2 regions of the Methylophaga sp. UBA3613 genome follow, and region 1 is predicted to be linked to the other one. Evidence: riboswitches for the same ligand, from Rfam matches in the RefSeq annotation. Region 1 holds a riboswitch; the other holds the start of a gene.
The links. A riboswitch is a leader RNA that binds a small molecule or an ion and turns the genes downstream of it on or off. The one in region 1 is predicted to bind thiamine pyrophosphate.
Positions count from the first base shown of each region.

Region 2: linked by a shared signal. The riboswitch ahead of thiC (phosphomethylpyrimidine synthase ThiC) and the one ahead of B3S93_RS01580 (TonB-dependent receptor) in region 1 are both predicted to bind thiamine pyrophosphate.

Region 1 is NZ_DFLS01000003.1:18,509-22,907, reverse strand. Features, by position in the region: gene B3S93_RS01600 (sulfite exporter TauE/SafE family protein) at 1-95, opposite strand, end outside; gene B3S93_RS01595 (hypothetical protein) at 344-694, shown strand; gene cysB (HTH-type transcriptional regulator CysB) at 776-1,696, shown strand; gene B3S93_RS01585 (SRPBCC family protein) at 1,784-2,353, shown strand; TPP riboswitch at 2,465-2,570, shown strand; gene B3S93_RS01580 (TonB-dependent receptor) at 2,632-4,399, shown strand, end outside.
Region 2 is NZ_DFLS01000006.1:264,622-269,020, forward strand. Features, by position in the region: gene B3S93_RS07510 (NAD(P)/FAD-dependent oxidoreductase) at 1-469, opposite strand, end outside; gene thiC (phosphomethylpyrimidine synthase ThiC) at 491-2,302, opposite strand; TPP riboswitch at 2,409-2,514, opposite strand; gene B3S93_RS07520 (Smr/MutS family protein) at 2,604-3,158, shown strand; gene B3S93_RS07525 (tetratricopeptide repeat protein) at 3,186-4,399, opposite strand, start outside.

The DNA of each region.
Region 1 (4,399 bases):
ATCAGAATTGGGGTCATCAACGATCCGCCACCAACGCCTGTCATCCCGACCATAATGCCTACGCCCAGGCCTGCCAGCAAATAACCCCATTCCATTAATAAATTGACCTTTACCCTGCTTTGTTGGCAGCAAGTTTACCAGTTGGCAATATTCAATCAATGAATATTATTTTCTATCTATATAACTTATGAGAATATAAAGAAATCCTTGCCATTTGAACTGAGAGCCAATCTTTAACATAGCCTTAACCTAAATTGACTGACACTGCTAATTGTTCACATTTCTTTCACGGTGTATAGACGAAGCTCTAACTCCAACTCCACTCTGGGATGAGAGGCTGAAGATGACAACTTATAGAATCTTGTTAGTTATAACAGCAGCATGTTCTGCATTGATAACATCTTTTTTTATTAATCCTGCCGATTCAAACCGGGTGTTTGAGCCTGCACAGATTATTTTTCCACCGGCTTCGATTCAAGCGCCGGAAACCTCTGATAATGAGGTTATAGAAAATGCAGATCCACTCACTTTGGCCATAAAAGTGTGTTTTCAAGATAAATGTGAATACCTGGCACAGTCTGAGATGCAACATATTTTAACCCGGGAAGGTGAATCTATGGCTGAAAGCGAACAGTATCAAACAACTGTGCCTTTCCAGCTTCCTCAGCAAGGTGTTCCAATCATTGAAATGTAAAACGTAACGCACCATAACTGGTCTTTTATCACTAAAAACTTATATATTTACTCTTACTAATAATAATTACGGATATAGTGGATGAAGTTGCAACAATTGAAATATGTTCGCGAAGTGGCTCGTCGTGGCCTCAGTATCTCTGCAGCGGCTCAGGCACTGCATGCTTCTCAGCCAGGTGTAAGTAACCAGATTCAGTTACTGGAAGATGAGCTGGGGCTGCTAATCTTCGAACGACATGGGAAACGTTTATCGGCTATCACACCGCTGGGAGAATCCGTTATTGCCATGGCTGAGCGGGTGTTACAGGAAGTAGACAATTTACGTGAACAGGCGGCTGACAGTCGTCATGAGAAAAAAGGCACACTTTCAATCGGCACCACACACACTCAGGCACGTTATGCTCTGCCAAAAGCTATCAAGGCCTTTTCAGAACAATATCCCGATGTGCACTTAAATATGGTGCAAGGTACCCCACCTGAAGTCGCTGAAATGGCGGCCACCGGTAAAGTGGACTTAGCGATAGCAACCGAGGGCTTATCAAAATTTGATAATCTGGCGATTTTGCCCTGCTACGAATGGAATCGTACAGTGATAACGCCACCGGGGCATCCGCTTTTGAATGAAAAAAAACTCACTCTTGAGGCTATTTCACAATATCCAATACTGACATACGTAATGGGCTTTACCGGTCGCGCGCAACAGGATCAGTCTTTTATTGAACGTGGTCTTAAGCCTAACGTTATTTTTACCGCCACTGATGCGGATGTAATTAAAACCTACGTAGAATTGGGGCTTGGTATTGGCATTATAGCCAGCATGGCATTTGATCCAGCAAAAGATGCTCCTTTACAAGCATTGGATGCCAGTGGTTTATTTAAACCAAGTACGACCCATATGGGAATTCGTAAAGGCAGTTATCTTCGCGGTTACAGTTATGCTTTTATTGAGTTTTTTGCTCCCCATCTTCAACGCTCAACTATTCAGAACGCGATCGCATTGTGAATTTTTCCCTTTAGCATTTCGGAAGGTAATGGTAGTTTAATCGGGCTAAATTTTGGCATTACAAATGAAATATAAGAAGGAAATATAATGAAAGCTGTATTAAAAGTCCTGGTTACAGGCTTCTTCCTGTTACCTGCGCTGGTATTTTCTCATGGCGCTTCACGTCTGCAAGTCGAAGAAACAGTGTTGATTAATGCTGATGCTGAAACTGTGTGGAACATGGTTAAAGATTTCGACAGCCTGCATAAATGGCACCCAGCCATCATTTCTACTAAAGCAGAAGGTGGGAATGAACCTGGCGCGACGCGCGTTTTAACCCTTAAAAATGATTCAACCATCACTGAAACGTTGAAAAAGTTTGACGAAGAATCAATGAGTTTTATGTATCAGATTGATGAAATGAGTTCTGTTGGACAGGTTGAAATTGAAGGCGAAATGCATGATATCCCTGCAGTGCCTGTCAGTAAGTATAAAGCCTGGTTAACTGTAGAAGCTGAAGGCGACCAAACCAAAGTCACCTGGTTGGCCAAATTTTTCCGTGGCTATACCGGCAACCATCATGAGCCTAAAGAGTTAAATGACGAAACGGCTACCAATGCTATTGAAGGTATTTTCCGTTCAGGCCTCGACACTTTAAAAGCCAAAATTGAAAATTAAGTCAGTATTGACTTGAACTTTAAGGCGTCTTCGGACGCCTTTTTTTATATCCTCTGAACAATCAAAGATGGGAAAACAACACTTTTTTCTGTATATTTCACCTACTTGCTAATACAAGCCTCGGGGTGGTCGAAAGGCCTGAGATTCACCAGTTGGTGAAGACCCGATGAACCTGATCCAGGTAATACTGGCGTAGGGACAGGCGGCAAACCCTTCTTGCTAGATCAATGCAAATGGCGTGATCCCCTGTTCTTTTTAAGAATTTAAAAAGGATAGTCATGAAACTCACCCTGCTTTCCATCGCAGTCACCAGCGCTTTATTTTCTCCCGGCGCAGTTGCACAAACCGAGACCGATAGCACTGATTTACCGTCCATGCTGGTCAGTGCAGATTTTCGTCCTGCAGAAGCCCAGGATATTCCCGTCAGTCTGACAACATTCGATGAGGAAATCATTGAATCACGTGGTGCCCAGCACATTGAAGATGTTCTCAATCTTGCACCCAATGTAAATCTTTCCAGCGGCGCTTCCCGTGGTCAGTTTTTTCAGATCCGTGGTATTGGTGAACGCAGTGAGTTTCTTGCTCCCCTAAACCCATCGGTAGGACTTTATATTGATGGTATCGATTTTAGTCGCAGTGGCGGCGCAGCCACACTATTTGATATTGAGAAAGTAGAAGTATTACGTGGACCTCAGGGTACGTTGTATGGAGCCAATGCATTAGCCGGTGTTATCAATATGCAAAGCAAACAGGCCACCAATGATCTGGATATGAATTTTCAGTCAACCGTAGGCAATTACGATACCCGAAGTGTCGGTGTAGCAGTAGGCGGTCCATTAATTAAAGACACTTTACTGGGGCGAATAGCTGTGCATACCCATCGTTCAGATGGCTACATGGATAATGATTTTCTAGGTCGTGACAATACGCAAAATCAGGATGAAATGACTGCCCGCGGACATTTGAAATGGCTGGTCAATAATGACCTGACCATTGATCTGAATTTGCTGCATTTAAATATCGACAATGGTTACGACGCATTCACACTTGATAACAGCCGTAACAGTCTTTCAGATGAGCCTGGCAATGACAAACAGCATACCAATGCATTTGCACTCAAATCCGACTGGCGAGCAAGCAGTAAAGTGCAATTACAATCTACTTTGACCTATTCCAAATCTGATTTGGAATATAGCTATGATGATGACTGGTCGTATAAAGGTCAGTTTGATCCCAGTTTATTTCCTTACAGTGGTTTTGATCAGTACAAACGCGAACGGGAAAACTACTCTATAGAATTCAGAGCCCTTTCCAATGAAGAGGGTCGTATTTTTGCTGATACAACTGATTGGTCAGTAGGTATTTATCTGGCCGATCAACGCCAAGATCTCAAGCGCAAATACTTCGATAACGATACACCTGATGTCTACCCTCTAAATAACACTTATGAAACATCTAACAGTGCCATTTTTGGGCAATTAGATACCGCTTTAACGGAAAAACTGACCCTGATAACTGGCTTACGTGCTGAACATTGGGACGCTGATTATGACGATTCGCAAGGATTGGATCTGGATGACAGCGATGTGTTATTCGGGGGGAAAGTCGGTTTGAATTATCAGTTCCGTCCACAACACCTTTTATACACATCATTATCCCGTGGCTACAAAGCTGGGGGGGTTAACACGGAAGCAGATCTGGCGCCAGGCTTACGCAAATTCAATAATGAATATTTATGGAACCTTGAAGCCGGTATGAAATCACTATGGCTGAATGGAAGCTTGGTGACCGATATCACGGCATTTTATGGTTTGCGAAAAGATGCCCAGGTAAAAACCTCTGTAGGTGTGCCACGCGACAGTGGTGGTACCCGTTTTATTGATTATCAGGATAATGCAGCGAAAGGCCGCAATATGGGGATTGAAGCAAGTGTTGATTGGTTGATCAATGAACGCTTAAGAACCTTTGCGGCAGTAGGTCTGTTGCATGCGACATTTGACGAATATGACAACCCTGAACTGGATGAGTCTGGATTAAATATTCAGG
Region 2 (4,399 bases), on a different contig from region 1:
GATAAAACTGGCGATTATCCAGACAACTCTCTTGCGGGAAATACAACGCCGACCGAAAATTTTCGGCCAGTTCAGGAGACAGGTTTTGTAACTGCTGAGCGTCAATCTGCTGATAATCAGTTGCATCCAGAATATGTATTGCACGACGTTGATAACGTGCCAGTTCAGCCTTATCCCCTTCGTGCGCGACGACCAACGTGCCGCTCTGCGGATTAAATATTGGCTGTTCAAACTCAGCCAGCCATTTATCCCACAACGCCTTACTTTGAATACCCAGATCACGAATCGACCGATCTGCCGTCACCGCTTCGGTAAACGGCGCGATCATTGAAGCCGCAATAAAACCGGCACTGTCGGTACCAGCTTTATCGTCTGATGACAGAATCGTCACGGCATGACCGGCCTGAATCAGGCGCCAGCTTGTCAGGCGTCCAATCAGACCGCTACCGATAATCAGATAATGCTTCATAGCGATCGAGATCCGGTCCAATCAAACCTGATGATAGATTTTGCTGCCACCGGCCTTAAACTCTTCCGACTTCTCGGCAAAGGCTTCTTTCACATCATGTGAAATCTTCATTGAGCAGAATTTCGGCCCGCACATTGAACAGAAATGCGCCACTTTGGCACTCGGTTTTGGCAGGGTTTCATCATGGAAAGCCCGAGCAGTATCCGGGTCTAAACCAAGGTTAAATTGATCTTCCCAACGGAATTCAAAACGTGCTTTGGAAATCGCATCATCACGTTCATGTGCACCCGGATGACCTTTCGCCAAATCGGCGGCATGGGCAGCAATTTTGTAAGTGATAATGCCAACTTTAACGTCATCTTTATTCGGCAAGCCCAGATGTTCTTTAGGTGTTACGTAACACAGCATTGCCGTACCAAACCAGCCAATCATCGCCGCACCAATACCCGAGGTAATATGGTCATAACCCGGTGCAATATCGGTAACCAATGGCCCTAAGGTATAGAAAGGCGCTTCGTGGCAGACTTCCAATTGCAGATCCATGTTTTCCTTGATCTTGTGCATCGGCACATGACCCGGTCCTTCAATCATCACCTGCACATCATGCTTCCAGGCAATATGGGTTAATTCACCCAAGGTTCGCAGTTCGGCAAACTGGGCCTCATCGTTGGCATCCGCTTGTGAACCTGGACGTAAACCATCACCCAGCGAGAACGACACATCATAGGCTTTCATGATTTCGCAGATATCTTCAAAGTGCGTGTACAAAAAGCTTTCTTCATGATGTGCCAGACACCATGCCGCCATAATCGAACCACCACGGGAGACAATGCCTGTGGTGCGATTTACGGTGAGTGGAATATGCGCCAGACGTATACCGGCATGAATCGTAAAATAACTGACGCCCTGCTCGGCCTGTTCAATCAACGTATCGCGAAATACTTCCCATGTCAGATCTTCGGCAATGCCATTTACTTTTTCCAATGCCTGATACAACGGCACGGTACCGATTGGCACCGGTGAATTACGGATAATCCATTCACGGGTCTGGTGAATATGTTTACCAGTCGACAAATCCATTACCGTGTCGCCGCCCCAACGGGTGCTCCAGACCATTTTTTCCACTTCTTCTTCAATCGAAGACGTGGTGGCAGAGTTACCGATATTGGCGTTGATTTTGACCAGAAAGTTACGACCGATAATCATCGGCTCAGCTTCAGGGTGATTGATATTGGCTGGAATAATCGCCCGACCTTCGGCGACTTCCTTACGGACAAATTCCGGGGTGATGTGATTGGGTTTATCAGCTGGTAATTCGCCTTTGGCCTGCAACGCTGCTCGACCCATGCTTTCACGAATGGCGATATATTCCATTTCCGGGGTAATCAATCCCTGACGCGCATAGTGCATCTGGCTGACGTTTTTGCCGGGTTTGGCTTTGCGTGGCAGACGACGATTGGTGAACAGTGGAATATCAAATTCCAGACCATCCTGATCACGGGTAAAGTTGGAACTGAATGCGGGTAATACTTCGGTATCGTCGCGTTCCTCAATCCATTGCTGACGAATCGGCGTTAAGCCTTTTTCCAGATCGATTGTTTCAGTGGGATCGGTGTAAATACCAGAGGTGTCGTAAACCATCACCGGCGCATTCGGCTCACCCGGCAGACTGGGATCACGGTTCGGTGTATCAGTCAGAGAAATTTGACGAAATGGCACCCGGAGATCATCACGACTGCCGGTAATATAGATTTTTTCAGAACCCGGTAATGGCTGAGTAGTAATGCCACTACGGTCTTTAATATCAATGACTTTTGGATTGGCTGCTGACATCTGATTTCCCCTTTTTGAATAAAAAAGTCGGGGAAATGAAGACGTTGCGCTTTCGCGAACAAGGTGATGGAGATACACGGCGGCTACAGTCAGACAATCAGACGTACCGGCATTCCGGCTTGTTTCCTACGGAGGTTCTAGCCTCTTCAGGTTCAACGGGTTTCATCTCAGCCCTTTCTGATAATTCAGAGGGGGCACCCCGACAAGTGGAAATCATCCTAAACTAAAAATGATTTTTTACACAAGCATCATCTGGCACAATGGGTCACATCAAACGGCATGAAATCAGGCAACATCGGCCATGGCAGATAACAAAAATAAAAATGATGACGACGAGTTTTCCTTGTTTCGTAATGAAATGAGCGACGCCGAGCCCATCAAACACGACCGCCTGGTGCATCGAAAACCACCACCTCCGCCAACGGTCAGAAAACCCTCCGCAGCCGAACTCCCCCATGACACCAGCGAGTTTTCCAGTCTTTTCGCCCCCGAAACCGTGGGTAACGAAGAATATCTGGAATACCGAGGTGACGGCATTCAAAACCGCCAATTCGCCAAACTCAAAAGTGGCAGAGTACATCTGGAAGCCGAACTCGATTTACACGGCCTCACCCTCGCCAAAGCTGAACCCACCCTCTCCCATTTTCTCGAACAATGCCAAGAGCAGAAGATTCGCTGCGTGCGAATCATTCACGGCAAAGGCTGGGGTTCACGCGATAACAAACCGGTATTAAAAAGCAAACTCAATCACTGGCTTAGACAAAGTGATGCCGTACTGGCATTTTGCAGTGCAACGATAGAGGATGGTGGGACTGGGGCTTTGTATGTTTTGTTGAAGAGGCAGTTTGAAAAATAAATAAATTTTAATTTATGCTTAATATAGTCAACTAGTTAAAAACTTTAACTTTTTATCAACTGTTTCAAATTTTGATGAATTTAATTCAAAAAAAGCTTGTTTTGAACTCGTGAACATTTTAATTGCATTATCAATATCTTCTGTCAATAAATATAAATCACCTAAGTTTGAATATTGATTCCCTAAATTTTCTTTGTCTCCAACTGATAAAGCTAAATCGATTGATTTCTTATAAAATTCTTCAGCAATAACTAATTCATTTTTTTTAAGATGGAGTCCTGCCAAATTTCCATAATTCACTGCTAAATTTTGTCTATGTCCAATTAATGAGTTTATTTCCATAGACATATGATGAAATTCCATTGCTTTATTAATTTCCTCACGTTTTTCACTTAAAACTGCTAAATTGCTATATTGAGCAGCAACACCAGATTGACTATTAACTTCTCGGTGTAAAGTTAGTGCTAAAAGAGCTAATTCCTCTGCTTCATCAATTAAACCCATATCTTTATTAAGAAGACTAAGATTTCCATAATTTGAAGCCAGAGTTTCTATAAAACCAAATTTTTCATTTATTTCTATTGCTTTCGTGAAATAAAACTTTGATTTTTTAAAGTCCCGCATTTTTCGGTATATGTTTGCTAAGCTTGAGTACTGAATTGCCTCTCCTTGTATGGATCCCAATTGAGAATTGATTATTGCCGCCTCTTCATACATAGCTATGGCTTTTAGGTATTCACCTTTGATTTTGTACACGTGGCCGTGATTACTTTTAACTTTAGCTATTCCTTCCTGAGAATTAATTTCTTTAAAAACTTTCTCAGCCTTAAGGTACATTTTATCTGCCATATCAAGCTGTCCAAGCTCAGAGTAAACATCCCCCAAATTTAAATAATCAGCACCAATGAACCTCTGTTGATTCAGAGATTTGTGTATATCCAAAGCCTTAAAAAAAAACCTTTCAGATAGCTTATATTTTGATTGAATCTGGTTCACGACACCTAAATTCCCAAATTGCTGTGCTAAACCTGGTAAAAAATTTTCCGTTTCATAAATAGATAAAGCATGTTGAAAACATTTTTGAGCTTCGTCAGTTTTTCCTCTGTTCAGTAAAATAATTCCTTTATTTCCAGTTACGGCAGCTCCCTCAATAGTATTTTTGTTATCTACTAGTAAATCATCCCATTTTTGGAGTACCGCATCGGCAGCGTCTAAATCACCAGTTCTTTGATAGAACAAAA